3 regions of the Brevibacterium sp. GP-SGM9 genome follow, and region 1 is predicted to be linked to each of the others. Evidence: riboswitches for the same ligand, from Rfam matches in the RefSeq annotation. Region 1 holds a riboswitch; each other region holds the start of a gene.
The links. Region 1 has a riboswitch for thiamine pyrophosphate ahead of ACH82I_RS04225 (3-oxoacyl-ACP reductase). Riboswitches for the same ligand answer to the same signal wherever they lie in the genome.

Region 2: another riboswitch for thiamine pyrophosphate. It lies ahead of thiM (hydroxyethylthiazole kinase); the one in region 1 lies ahead of ACH82I_RS04225 (3-oxoacyl-ACP reductase).
Region 3: another riboswitch for thiamine pyrophosphate. It lies ahead of thiO (glycine oxidase ThiO); the one in region 1 lies ahead of ACH82I_RS04225 (3-oxoacyl-ACP reductase).

Annotation. Positions count from the first base shown of each region.
Region 1 is NZ_CP178563.1:928,479-933,004, forward strand. Features, by position in the region: gene ACH82I_RS04215 (LLM class flavin-dependent oxidoreductase) at 1-169, opposite strand, end outside; gene ACH82I_RS04220 (LLM class flavin-dependent oxidoreductase) at 166-846, opposite strand; partial or broken gene ACH82I_RS04225 (3-oxoacyl-ACP reductase) at 849-1,640, opposite strand; TPP riboswitch at 1,728-1,823, opposite strand; gene ACH82I_RS04230 (GntR family transcriptional regulator) at 1,942-2,634, shown strand; gene ACH82I_RS04235 (aspartate/glutamate racemase family protein) at 2,680-3,432, opposite strand; gene ACH82I_RS04240 (NCS1 family nucleobase:cation symporter-1) at 3,587-4,526, opposite strand, start outside.
Region 2 is NZ_CP178563.1:3,471,520-3,476,045, forward strand. Features, by position in the region: gene ACH82I_RS15530 (ATP-binding cassette domain-containing protein) at 1-73, shown strand, start outside; gene ACH82I_RS15535 (sugar ABC transporter permease) at 70-1,281, shown strand; TPP riboswitch at 1,408-1,526, shown strand; gene thiM (hydroxyethylthiazole kinase) at 1,514-2,479, shown strand; gene thiE (thiamine phosphate synthase) at 2,476-3,207, shown strand; gene thiD (bifunctional hydroxymethylpyrimidine kinase/phosphomethylpyrimidine kinase) at 3,204-4,070, shown strand; gene ACH82I_RS15555 (TenA family protein) at 4,157-4,526, shown strand, end outside.
Region 3 is NZ_CP178563.1:792,999-797,524, reverse strand. Features, by position in the region: gene thiS (sulfur carrier protein ThiS) at 1-111, opposite strand, end outside; gene thiO (glycine oxidase ThiO) at 108-1,325, opposite strand; TPP riboswitch at 1,316-1,418, opposite strand; gene thiE (thiamine phosphate synthase) at 1,430-2,164, shown strand; gene ACH82I_RS03575 (ketopantoate reductase family protein) at 2,166-3,113, shown strand; gene ACH82I_RS03570 (histone deacetylase) at 3,067-3,642, opposite strand; gene ACH82I_RS03565 (DedA family protein) at 3,649-4,320, opposite strand; gene ACH82I_RS03560 (histidine kinase) at 4,513-4,526, shown strand, end outside.

The DNA of each region.
Region 1 (4,526 bases):
GCATGACCGTGACCGAGTCGGGGTCGCGTCCGGCGGTCGCGGCACGGGCGAGGACGTCCTGCCTGTATTCGAGTGCCTGTTCGAAGTCCCAGGCGACCGCGTAGACGCCGTCGGCGAACCGGGCCGCCAGGTCCCGGCCCGGCGCGGAGGCGCCGGCTTGGAAGATCACCGGTCGGCCCTGCGGGGTCGAGGGGATGTTGAGCGGGCCCGCCACAGAGAAGTGATCGCCTGAGTGGTCGATCGACTGCAGTCGATCGACTGCAGTCGAGATTCGTCGACATAGTCACCGTCGCGATCGGCGAGGATCGCCTCGGCCGGCCACGAGTCCCAGAGCCTGAGCATCACCGAGGTGAATTCCTCGGCCCGAGCGTAGCGCTGCGCATGCGCGGGCAGTCCGTCCATGCCGTGGTTGCGTGCCTCGGCGTCGGTCGTCGAGGTCACGATGTTGACCCCGGCCCGGCCACCGGAGATGTGGTCGAGGCCGGCGAGGATCCGCGCCGCGTGGAACGAATCCCAGAAGCTCGCCGAGATCGTGCTCACCAGTCCGATATGCGCCGTCGCTCGGGACAGTACGGTCAGGGTGGTCAGCGGTTCGAGAAGCCACCGCGGGCCGTTCGCCAGGCCCGGGACTCCGGCCGACTGTCCGTCGGCGAGGAAGAAGGCGTCGAACCGTCCGCGTTCGGCGATCCGAGCCAGTTCCTCCCAGTAGGTGATGTCGCCGAGGCGCTCGACCGTCGAATCCTCGGCCCGCCAGGCCGCCGAATGGTGTCCGCAGCCGTGGGCGAAAAGATTGAGATGGACCGGACGATGCGGCGTCGGGTCGTGGGGCGTCTGGTCGTGAGACATCCGTTCTTCACCAGTCCTCCGTCGACGACGAGATTCTGACCGGTGATCCCCCGCGACCAGGGTGAGGCGAAGATGAGTGCGGAGTCGGCGAATTCCTCCGGGGTGGTCACCCGCTGCAGCGGGGTACCGGCGGCGATTCCGTCGAAGACCTCTGCGGGTGTCGCGGCGCTGGCGTCCGTGGTGCGCAGCAGGCCGCCGCTGAGCATATTCACCCGCACCTGCCTGGGCCCGAGGTCGGCGGCGAAGGTTCTCGTCAGCGACAGCAGCGCCGCCTTCGCCGCAGTGTAGTCGTGGTAGGGCATGACCGGGTTCTGGAACAGGTTGGTGCCGATGTTGATGATCCGGCCCGATCCGGCCTGTGCGAATCCGGCCAATGCGGCCTGGGTGGTGTTCGTCGCCGCTCCGACGGCACCGTGGAACTGTGCCGTCAGCGCTTCGACGGTGATCTCCTCGGCGTGGGGTCGGGCATCGCCGTTGAAGGAGAAATCGATGAGTGCGTTGTTGACCACCGTGGTGATCGGAGCCGCGAAATGCGCAGCCGCCTCGGCGAACAGGGCGTCGACCTGTGACCGATCACGAACGTCGGCGCGGATCGCGACGGCCCGGTCGGGATGCTCGGCGGCGAGCCGGCGAGCGGAGTCTTCACTGGTGAGGTAGTTGATGACGACCTTGGCGCCCTCGCGGAGGAAAGCCCTGGTGAGGCTGAGTCCGAGCCCGCGGGCGCCCCCGGTGATGAGGACGATCTGCTCGTTGATCGGCGGGTTGCTCGTGGTCTGGTCGGTGGTCTCGCTCATGTGCGTTTCCTTATGCTCATGGCGAAGGAACGCCGTACGGGTCGACGGATGGACGATCACCGAGGGGTCACCTCGGTGACGGTGCGCAGTCGATCCTGCGGACAATCCCTTCGCCGGTACTAACCGGATCAGGTTCGACGGGTGTTCTCTCAGCCCTCGCTCGGGGCACCCCGTGTCACTGCCTGCGACCATAGCACGAGCCTGCACCACCGCGAACCGCAATCTCGCGGTCGAATCCTGCCTTCGAATCAGCCGCCTTCGATTCCCGTCCAAGCAGGACCGACAATGAGAGAATGACCAGGTGAAGAACAATGACACTCCACGCTCAGAGACAGTGCGGGTCACCGATGCCCTGCGCAATGAGATCATCGACGGAGTCAGGAATCCCGGAGACCGACTCGTCGAGAGGAACCTCGCGGCCGAACTCGGAGTCTCCCGCGTCCCGGTGCGCGAAGCGCTCAAACAGCTTGCCGCCGAGGGGCTGGTGACGAACAGACCCAACACCTGGTCGACTGTCCGCGACTTCTCCCCCAGCGACATCGCCGATCTCAACGAGGTGCGCACGGTCTTCGACACCCTGTCCTTCGAACTCGCCGCGCAGCGCCACACCCGCGACGGACTCGCGCGCTTGGAAGCGACGATGCAGAAGGGGCAGGAGCTGTCTCGGGCCGGGGATGCCGTCGGCGCTCATCGCTGTGCTGCCGAGTTCCATGCGATCGTCACTGAGCTCTCGGGCAATCAGCTCCTCGTCGAGATCGGCGAGCTGCTCGATTCCCGCATGCGCTGGCAGCTGAGTCAGCATGATGACCTCGATTTCGTCGCCACCGAGCACGCCGAACTCTACGAAGCCATCGCCCGCCGGGACCAGAGCAGGGCCCGCGAGCTGGCGATTCGGCACCTGGGCACCAGCCAGGAGCAGCACGACAAGCACAAGGAGCGTCTGGCCAATTCGCCTGGCGGCGACGATGCCGAGGAATCACCCGGTCCGAACTGAGTTCCGGGGCCGCGGCAAACTCAGAGCTCTTGCGCTGCGGGTACTTCAGTCCGCTTCGTGCGCGGAGACGGCTGCGTTCTCACCCAGAGGCCAGCCGCGCATCTGCTTCGGCCTGGCCGGCGCATAGGTGCGCACCTTCGAGGTCGACAGGCCGAGGCCGACAAGTGATTCGGCGAGTCTGACTGCGGCCGTGACTCCGTCGACGACCGGGACCTGGCACCGGTCGACGATCGAGTTCGCGAGCTCCGCCATTCCCCCGCAGCCGAGAACGATGACCTCTGCACGATCACGCTCGACCGCCTCGGCGGCCTGCTCCGTGATCGCGGCGACGGCACGTTCGGGCTCGTTCTCCAACTCGAGCACGGCCATCCCGGAGGCCCGCACCGAGGCGCAGTGGGTGTGCAGTCCGGCCAGGAGCAGCCGATCCTCGATCAGCGGCACGGTGCGATCGAGGGTGGTCACGACCGAGAAGCGACGGCCGAGGAACATCGCCAGGCCCGCTCCCGCCTCGGTGATGTCGATGACCGGAACGTCGAGGAGTTCCTGCAGGCCTTCCCTGCCGTGCTCGCCGTAGCCGGCTTGGATCACGGCATCGAAGTCGCCTTGGTGCTTGAGCACGGCGTCCATCACCCCGAGCGCGGCGAGATGGCTCTCGACGTTGCCCTCACAGGACTCGGCTCCGAACGTCGGGGTCACCCCGATGATCTCTGTGCCCGCCGAGGCGGCCGACCGGGCCGCTGCGGCGATGCCTTCGGTCATCGATTCGGTGGTGTTGACGTTGACGACGAGGATCTTCACTGAGGTCTCCTGGGGTGCGGGTCGATTGAGGTGCGGGTCGGTGTGCGGTCGGGGTACGGGGCGTTGTGTGGTCGGTGTGCGGGGCGGTGGTGTGCAGTCGGGGCGGCACGTCGCGCAGCGCAGCGCTGCATTGTCGGCGGGTGGTGCGCACGGCTCAGTGGGTCGTCGGCACCGCGATCTCTTCGCCGTCGACCTCACGGAAGGTGAAGTCGCGGCGGGCGATGAAGAAGTAGATGAGCGCCGCCAGGGCAGCCCCGCTGAACCAGGAGAACTCGGACAGGCCGGCGAAGGCCGGCACCAGGGCGAAGACCAGCGAGATCGCCGAGGCGGGAACGAAGGCCCCGATCGCCCGCCAGTTGACACCGTGGTGATAGAAGTACTCGCCGTCGTTCGCCTCGGTGTAGAGCTGCGGGACGTTGACCTTCGTCTTCCGGATCACCCAGTAGTCGACCATGATGATGCCGAACAGGGGTCCGAGCAGGGCACCGAGTCCGCCGAGGAAGTAGACGATGACGACAGGTGAGTCATAGAGGTTCCACGGCAGGATGACGAAGCCGATGACGGCCGAGATGATCGCCGCCGAACGGAAGTTGAGGTGCCGCGGGAACAGGTTCGTCAGTGCATAGGTGGGAGCGACGAAGTTCGCCATGAGGTTGACCGCGACGGTGAGTACGAGCAGGGCCAGGGACGCCAGTGCCAGCAGGATCGGATTGCCGATGGCCTGGACGATATCGGCCGGCGAGGAGATGACGGTGCCGTCGATCTCGTACTGGGCCCCGGCCAGGGAGATGACGACGAGGCCGAAGACGAGCATGTTGATGGGGATTCCCCAGAAGTTTCCGACGACGATCGAGCCCTTCTTCTTCGCAGCGCGGGTGAAGTCGGAGAAGTTGAGCACGAAGGTGCCGTAGATCGCCACCCACAGGGAGCCGCCGCCGAGGATGTGCATCCACATCGGCCATCCGGTCAGTGCATCGTCTCTCGACCAGGCGATGGAGAAGTCCACGCGGGCGAGCATCCAGATCGCCAGGGCGAGGAAGGTGACGAGGATGATGGGACCGGCGATGGCCTCGTACTTGCGGATCATCTCCATG
Region 2 (4,526 bases), 1.5 Mb from region 1:
CGTCGCCGCGATCACCGGTGCCAGCGACAACGTCGTCACGCAGCGGGCGACCCGGAGGGGTGAGCGCCGATGACCCGCAACGCATTCATCACCGACGAGCGGATCTCCCATGAGGGGTTCTTCGCGACCTTCGTCCGCCGCGTCAAGGAGGGCCAGCTCGGTTCGCTGCCGGTCATCCTCGCCCTCGTCGTCATCGTCATCGTCTTCCAATCGGCGAACAGCAGCTTCCTGTCACCGGCCAATCTCGTCAATCTGTCCTCGACGGTCGCCTATATTGCGATCCTCGCACTCGGCATCAACCTCATCCTGCTCCTCGGTGAGATCGACCTCTCGCTCGCCCAACTCGGTGGTCTGGCGGCCTCGCTGCTCGGCGTGCTCGTGGTCAGGCAGGGCGTTCCGCCGATCTTGGCGCTGATCATCATGCTGCTGCTCGGCCTGGTCGTCGGCGCCATCCAAGGCTGGTTCTTCGCCGTCATCGGCATTCCGGCCTTCGTCGTCACCCTGGCCGGTCTGCTCGCCTTCACCGGGCTGACGCTGACCACCCTGGGAACGCAGAAGAACCTGTCGATGTCGGACACCTTCGCCTTCGACTTCGCGAACTTCTACTTCCCCGCAGTCTGGGCCTATGTCTTCGGTGCGGTGGCGATCATCGGCTTCGGCGCCGGGATCATCTACTCGAAGCTGCGACGGCACAGTGAGGGCCTCGAAGCCCCGAGCTGGACCTCGGTGACGGTGCGGATCGTCCTGCTGTTCGCGATCGTCTTCGGCTTCCTCGTCCTCATCAATCAGGACTTCGGTCTGGCGATGCCGTTCCTGCTCATGATCGTCATCGCCATCGTCATCGATCTGGTGCTGCGCAAGACCCGCTACGGTCGGTCGATCTATGCCGTGGGCGGCAAGGTCGAGGCCGCCAGGCGTGCCGGCATCCGGGTGACCTGGGTGCGGATCAGCGTGTTCATGGCGGCCGGAACTCTTGCCGCGCTCTTCGGCTTCATCAAGGCCGGGGTGACGACGAACGCCGGATCGACGCTCGTGCCGACCCAGGACCTGCTCAATGCGATCGCCTCGGCGGTCATCGGCGGCACCTCGCTCTTCGGCGGTCGCGGAACGGCGTGGGCGGCCGTGCTCGGTGCCTTGGTCGTCGGGTCGATCAACAACGGTCTCTATCTCATCGGCTTCAACTCCGATGCGCAGCAGATCATCACCGCACTCGTGCTGTTGGCCGCCGTGGTCATCGACGCGCTCAGCCGTCGCGGCCAACGCTACGTGGGCAGGGGGTAGCCGAACGAGCGCGCACCTGAGCGTCGAGGGCAGACTTTCTGAAGTCTGCCCTCGACGCTCAGCTCTGCTTTCGACGAGTTCACTGCGAGAGGAATCGCCACGCTGGGAGCGACTGATAGAGTCGAGGGCAATGACATGGGGTGCCTCATGAGGATCCGCAGCCGCGGATTTCGATGAGGCTGAGAGAACACCCATCGAACCTGATCTGGGCCATACTAGCGAAGGGATCGTCATGGTTGACTTCGACCTGCGTTCTGAATTCGGGAGCCTCGGCGACCTGCCGGGAAGTCTCCGTTCCGCACACGAGCGACTGCGTGCCGGCAACCCGCTCATCCAATGCATCACGAACACCGTGGTGCAGCAGTTCAGTGCCAATGTGCTCCTGGCGATCGGCGCCTCCCCGGCGATGCTCGACCACGACGCCGATGCCGCACAGTTCACCCGCGTCTCCAGCGGACTCCTCGTCAACTTCGGCACGGCCACGAACCAGCAGTTCCTCGCCGCCGACGCCGCCACCGAAGCGGCTCTCGACGACGGCACACCGTGGGTGCTCGATCCCGTGAGCATCGGGGCCGTGGACTTCCGCACCACTCGCATCCACCGGGCTGCGAAGTCGGGCCCCACCGCGATCCGCGGCAACGCCTCGGAGATCGCGGCTCTGGCCGGCGCCGGAGCGGGCGGCCGGGGAGTCGAATCCACCGACGAGGTGGATGCGGTGGTCCCGGCCGCCGCGGAACTCGCGCGCTCGACCGGAGCCGTGGTCGCGGTCTCCGGGCCCAGGGATGCGGTCGTCGCCCATATCGACGGTGTCGACCATGTCGCCCGGATCGCCGGCGGACACGACTTCATGCCGCTGGTCATCGGCACCGGGTGTTCGCTCGGGGCGGTCACCGCGGCCTACCTCGCCGGTGTCGAGAAGGCCGGTGCCGGCCAGGCCGATGCCGCAGCGAAGTTCACTGCCGTGATCGCCGCCCATGCCCATTTCAAGGTCGCCGGGCAGGCCGCGGCGGTCGGGGCGAACGGGCCCGGCAGCTACTCGGTGAACTTCCTCGACGCTCTCTATGCGACGACGGCTGAGCAGATCGCCGAGGCTGCTGTCGAGATCGGGACCGTGGCCCCAGATTCCGCCGGAACCGCAGCCGAGTCCGAGGCCGCAGACGCTGCCGGAACCGCAGCCGACCGAGGACCGCAGTCATGAGCGTGACCTCGAGCAAGTCCGCGGCCACCGACCGTCTGACGGGCATCGACACCCGTCTCTACCTCGTCACCGACTCCGCCCAGTGCCGCGAGGCCGGTCGCAGCGTCGCCGAGACCGTGCGCGCCGCCGTCGCCGGGGGAGTCGGCATCGTCCAGGTCCGTGATAAGGACATCGACGACACCGCGTTCGAGTCCCTGACCCGGGAGGTCATCGGTGCCGTCGCCGAGGCGGTGGCCGGGACCGACCGGCAGGTACCCGTCTTCCTCAACGACCGAGTGGCCGTGGCCGAGCGTCTCATCGCCGAGGGCGAGGACGTCCACATCCACGTCGGCCAGTCCGACACTTCCGTGACCGAGGTCCGCAGACGACTCGGCCCCGCACCGCTCATCGGACTGTCCGCGGCGAACGCGGCCGAATTCGCCGCGGCCCGGGAGACGGGCGTCGTCGACCTCGTCGGCATCGGCCCGGTCTACGATACGACGACGAAATCCGACGCACCGGATGGGATCGGGCCCGACCGCCTCGGCGAATTGGCCGGACTGGCGGGTCTGCCGGCGGTCGCCATCGGCGGCATCAGCACCGAGCGTGCGGGTGAGCTGCGGGGACGGGGGCTGATCGGGATCTGCGTGGTCTCGGCGATCTGCCGGGCTGCGGATCCGGAGGCGGCGGCTGCGGCACTGCTGGGGGAATTCGGCGACGGTTCCGGCGCGCAGGAGGATCCGGTATGAGCACCCGGCCGCCCATCGCCCTGTCGATTGCGGGCACCGATCCCAGCGGGGGAGCGGGCATCCATGCAGACCTCAAGACCTTCACCGCGCGTGGGGTGCTCGGGACCACCGCGATCACCGCGCTCGTCGCGCAGAACACGCACGGGGTCTCCCGGGTCTATCCGATCGACGACGATTTCGTCTCCGATCAGCTCGACAGCGTGCTGGGTGATATGCCCGTCGACGCCACGAAATCCGGGATGCTCAGCACCCGTTCGCTCGTCGAGCTCGTCGCCGAACGCGCCGGCCGCGGGGAGCTCGGCTTCTTCACCGTCGACCCGGTGATGGTCGCGACCTCCGGTCATCGGCTGCTCGACCTCGATGCCGTCGATGCCGTGCGCCATCGTCTTCTGCCCGTCGCCGATCTCATCACCCCGAACCTCCCCGAGGCGGCCCTGCTCCTCGGCGATGATGTGCCCGTGGCCGAGTCGCCGGCTCAGATGCTGAAGCAGGCCGAACAGCTCCTGGCTCGCGGCCCTCGGGCCGTGCTCCTCAAGGGCGGGCACGCCAGTGACGGGGACGTCGCCGATGTCCTCGTAAGTTCCGAGGGCGTGATCGCCGAGTTCTCCCACCCGCGGGTCGCGACGGCGAACACGCACGGCACCGGGTGCACGCTGTCCGCCGCGATCACCGCCGAGGTGGCCGTGCTCAGACGCGAACGCGCGGCCGACGAAGTCGGCGCCGAACTCCTGCGCGAGGCCGTGGAGAACGGGTTGGAGTACTTGGCCCGCGCCCTGCGTTCCGCCGCGGACTGGCAGGTCAGCCTCGACCCCGAGGGTGCGCATGGCCCCGTCGACCATCAGGTCGACATCGTCCGCAGATAGTTCGCCGACCCCGCCGGGCAGTTCGCGCAGCCGGCGCGGCAAAACAGACTCGCCGACCCCAGACCGATCCATTTGAGGAGAGACACATGACCACGGATTTCGCCGCAGGCCCGCTGACGACTCAGCTCTGGAACCACGTCAGGCCCATCGTCGAGCAGATCGAAGCGCTGCCCTTCCTCGAGCAGCTCGCCGCCGGCAGCCTCGACCCGGTGGCATTCACGAACTACATCAATCAGGACTCCCTCTACTTGGGCGGCTACGCGAAGGCGATGTCCTTCCTGGCCGCGAAGACCACGGATCGGGACGAATCCCGGTTCTGGGCCACCTCGGCGGCGGAGGCGATCACCGTCGAAGAGCAGATGCACGAGGAGCTCCTCGCCGATTCGCGCCTGGCCGCCGCACATGAGGACCTCACTCAGCGTGGCAGCAGGTTCAAGGCCTCACCGACCACACTGG
Region 3 (4,526 bases), 140 kb from region 1:
GGTGCCGTCGGGGCGAAGATCCCTGCCGACGATGCCGGCGACGAGCTCGAGCGCCGAGGTGGGGCCGGCGAGTTCGTGTTCCTCGCCGTTGAGTGTGATGGTCGTTGTCATGAGCGGCTCCTTGCCGTGGTCGCGTGCGGGGCAGTGAAGTTGAGGTCGGTGTCCGGGGGACGGATGTGGGCCGGAGTGGTGAACCGCTCCGGAGACACCGCATCGAGAGCCCCGGCCGGCAGCCACTCACAGTCCTCGTCGCAGGTGACTCCGCTGTCGGAGGCGAGTTCGGTGGCGAGTTCGGCGGTGAGTCTGCCGCCGAAGGGGGCGAGCAGGATGCCGTGGCGGAAATAGCCGGTCGAGATCACGCACCCCGGGTCGATGCGGCCGATGATCGGCACATCGTCGGGCGAACCGGGTCGGGCTCGGGTGGTGATGTCGGTGATCTCGGCGTCGAGGATGCCGGGGACGAGTCGTTCGCCGTCCTGGAGCAGCCGGTGGACTCCGCCGGCGTTGAGCCCGCCGCGTCCGTCCTCCCGGGAGGTGGCTCCGAGCACAAGCTCCCCGTCGGGTCGCGGCACAACATAGATGGGACGAGCATTGACCAGACCGCGGACGGTGCGGGTGAGCAGAGGCGGCGAACTCTCCGGTAAGCGCAGACGGATAACCTCGCCCCACACCTCACGCAGCGGCAGGCTCGGGGCCCCGATGATCTCATTGCAGCCAGCCCCGGCGGCGATGACGACCTGGTCGGCTTCGAGCCTGCCTCCGTCACCGAGGTCGACTCCGCAGGTGCGCTGCCCCGACCGGACCAGACCGGTCACTCGCTGGGTGACGAGATGATCGGAGACGGCCGAGAGAAGTGCCGCAGACAGCCGGCGAGGATCGATCGCATGGTCGCCGGGGATCCTCACCGCCCCGCACACGCCCGGCCCCAGCGAGGGTTCGAGCTCGCGGGCCGTCGACCCGCTGAGCAGCGTGGTCTCGAAGCCGTTCGCCTGCTGTAAGGCGGTGAGTTCGCGCAGCGAAGCGAGATCCGCCCGGTCTCCGGCGCAGACGAGGGTCTCGGCGTACGAATGCCCCAGATCGTGACCGGTCGCGCTCGCCACCGCTGCGGCGAACTCCGGGTAGAGCTCGGCGGAGGCGCGCATGAGCGGATACAGGGGAGACTGACCCCAGGCCACCTCGGCGGCGGGGGCGAGCATCCCAGCGGCGGCATGCGTGGCACCCGAGATGGGGGCAGGATCGACGATGGTGACGGCGGCACCGGAACGGCGCAGGAACCAGGCCGTCGACAGGCCGATGATCCCGGCCCCGACCACAATGGCGTGCATGGGCTTCTCCCTCCGGCGGCATGATCCGCATCAGGTCTGACGGTCGGCACGAAGCCCTCTCAGCCTCTTTATGAGGCTCCCGCGAACTCCTCTACTCTAGGATCATGGCCGCCGATAAGACAATGCGCACCGCAGTCCGAGACGCTCCGAGTCCGTCCGAGACCAGGACCAGAGGCTTCCGCGAAGACCGGCTCGAGGAGGCGAGGCTCTACGTCTGCACCGATGCCCGCAGTCAACGAGGCGACTTGGCCGAATTCCTCGACGCCGCCTATGCCGGAGGAGCCGATATCATCCAGCTCCGAGACAAGGGCCTCGAAGCCCGCGCGGAGATCGACGCGCTCATGGTGCTCAGAGAAGCAGCACACCGGCACGGAAAGCTGTTCTCCGTCAACGACCGTGCAGACGTCGCACTCCTCGTTGGCGCCGACGTCTTCCACGTCGGACAGGGAGATCTCACAAGTACGCAGGCACGGGACGTGCTGGGACCCGATGTGATCCTGGGGCGATCGACTCATTCCCTCGAGCAGGCGAAGGCCGCCGAGGCGGACCCCGACGTGGACTACCTGTGTCTGGGTCCCGTGTGGGAGACCCCCACCAAACCCGGCCGCGCAGCCATCGGGCTCGAGCCGCTGCGTGGCCTCGGTTCGGCGGTGAGCAAGCCCTGGTTCGCGATCGGCGGGATCTCTTACGGTGAGCGCCTCGCCGAGGTGACTGCGGCAGGAGCCGGTCGCATCGTCGTCGTCCGTGCGGTCACGGAGGCAGATGATCCCCGGGCGGCCGCAGGCGCGCTCAGGACCGCAGTGACGACGAATTCTGATGACAGCAGCGAGGTTCGCTGAGATGGGAGCACAGGACATGAAGATCCTCATCGCCGGCGCCGGAGCCACCGGCGGCGCGTTCGGAACCCGGCTGCTCGAAGCCGGACGTGACGTCACCTTCCTCGTCCGTCCGGCACGGGCGGAGAAGCTGCGCGCGAACGGCCTGCGCTTCATCGCCCCGGGGGAGGATCAGACGAACGACGTTGCCGTGCTCATTGCCTCCGAACTCGCCGAGGCGGCCGGGCCCGAACATGGCGACACCGCATTCGACCTGGTGATCGTCGCCGTCAAGGCCAACGGTCTCGAATCGATCATCGACGACATCCGCCCGGCGGTGGGCCCCGGAACGCAGATCATTCCCTTCCTCAACGGCATGGCACAGATCGACCGGCTGACGCAGGAGTTCCCCGGGCAGGTCCTCGGCGGACTCGTCAAGATCGTCGGCACCATCAAAGACGATGCGATCGTCCAGATGACGGATCTGGCGGTGATGACCATCGGCGATCTCGACGGAGCCGAGGTTCCGGCCGACATCAGTAAGACACTCGACGTCCCCGGCTTCAAGCTGCAGATCATCGGCACCATCGTCGACGGACTGTGGGAGAAATGGGTCTTCATCGCCGCCGCCGGTGTCGTCACCTGCCTGTTCCGAGCCCCGGTGGGAGCGATCATGGAAGCAGGCGGCCGGGACCATGTGGTCGCCATCGTCGACGAACTCGAGGCCATCGCCGCGGCCGCCGGTCATCCGGTGTCGAAGAGCTCGCGGGAGATGACACTGTCGATGCTCACCGCTGCAGGATCGGAATTCACCTCATCGCTCTACCGGGATGTGACAGCGGGTCTGCCGAGCGAGACGGAGCACATCCTCGGCGATCTGGCCCGAGCGGCGAGCGAACTCGGTGTGGCCACGCCCCTGCTCGACCTCACACTTGTGCAGCTGCGAGCGGGTGAGTCCCTCCGAGTGCGGTGACCTCGTCCTGACCGCGGCGCAGCATCGCCAGATAGGCCTCCGTCGGTACAGTGTGTTCGACGTCCGCGGCGCCGTGCGGGGCCGTGAACGTGATCAGCGGCACCTCGTCCCGGCGGCCGAGGACGAGCAGCGTCTCATAGCGTCCCGGTCCGACGGCATGAGAGGCACCGGAGGGCAGTTCGAAGGCGAGCCGCTCTACGGAATTCTCCGCAGACGGGGCGCGGTGCATCTCCTGTTCGGCGACATCCGCGAACTGTTCGGCGGTGATGAGATAGGCCTTGGCCGGCGTGGGACCGGGCACGGCGTGGTCGTAGGATGCCATGCCGCCGCCCCAGACACTGGAGTTCCCGGCGAAGTAGATCGAGCCGTGCAGTTCGATGCCGGACTCCGCCCGCGGCTGACTGTGGTCCCGCGCCCCGGGATAGGTGACGAACGCTCCCTCGGGACGACCGCCCTCGAGATAGCAGGCGAGCCTGTTCCGGGCCATGTTCGATCCGTAGCTGACGTACCAGACGAGTGATTCAGACATCTCCGTCTATCGTGCCATGTCGGCCTGAACTGTCGTCGAGCGGGTCGGTTCTCGGTGTGTCCGACCGGTGCCGTGCGGAGAGGATCGGTGCTCGGCGATCCGCCGGACCACCTCGGCGATGACGGTCACCACGAGGGCGATCCCGACTCCCAGCGCCACACCGAGCAGGGGACGGTCCTCGAAGACCAGCCCGCCCAGCAGGCCGATGGATGTGGAATAGCTTGCCCAGGCGAGCGCACCGAGGGAATCGAAGATCAGGAACCGTCCCACCGGAAACGCGAGCACCCCGGAGGCGATCGTCGCCGCCGTGCGCCCGCCGGGCACGAATCGGCCCGCGATGAGCGCGGCACCGCCTCGGCGGGAGAAGATCTCCTCGGAACGGGAGAGGACCCGGCCCAGGCGCGGATGGCGGCGCCACCGTTGGACCACTCCGCCCCCGCTGCGACCGACGAGGTGGGCGGCGAAGTCCCCGGCTACCGCACCGACGACGGCCGCGGTGAGCAGACCGAGAGGATGCGGCTGCCCGGTGGAGGCATAGGCGGCCGCCGTGATGAGCACCGTCTCGGACGGGACCACGGGCAGCAGCGAATCGAGTCCGGCGCAGACGAGGATGAGCAGGTACACCCATGGGGAGGTCACGGTGTCGGTGAGCATCTGCAGGGCGAGGTCCATACTCATCTACGGTAGTGACCCGCAGAGACGGCGGATACGAGGCACAGCGCAGGGCTGAGGTCGGTGGACCCGAGCACGGCCTGAGGTTCACCCGGGGCGTGCGCGCAGGCATGCCGGCGTCGGTATGCGGGAAACCGGAAGTTCGGACTGCGGTCGAACCCATGGGCGCGGGCAGACCCGCGTTGCTACGATCGACCCATGCCCTGGCCGAT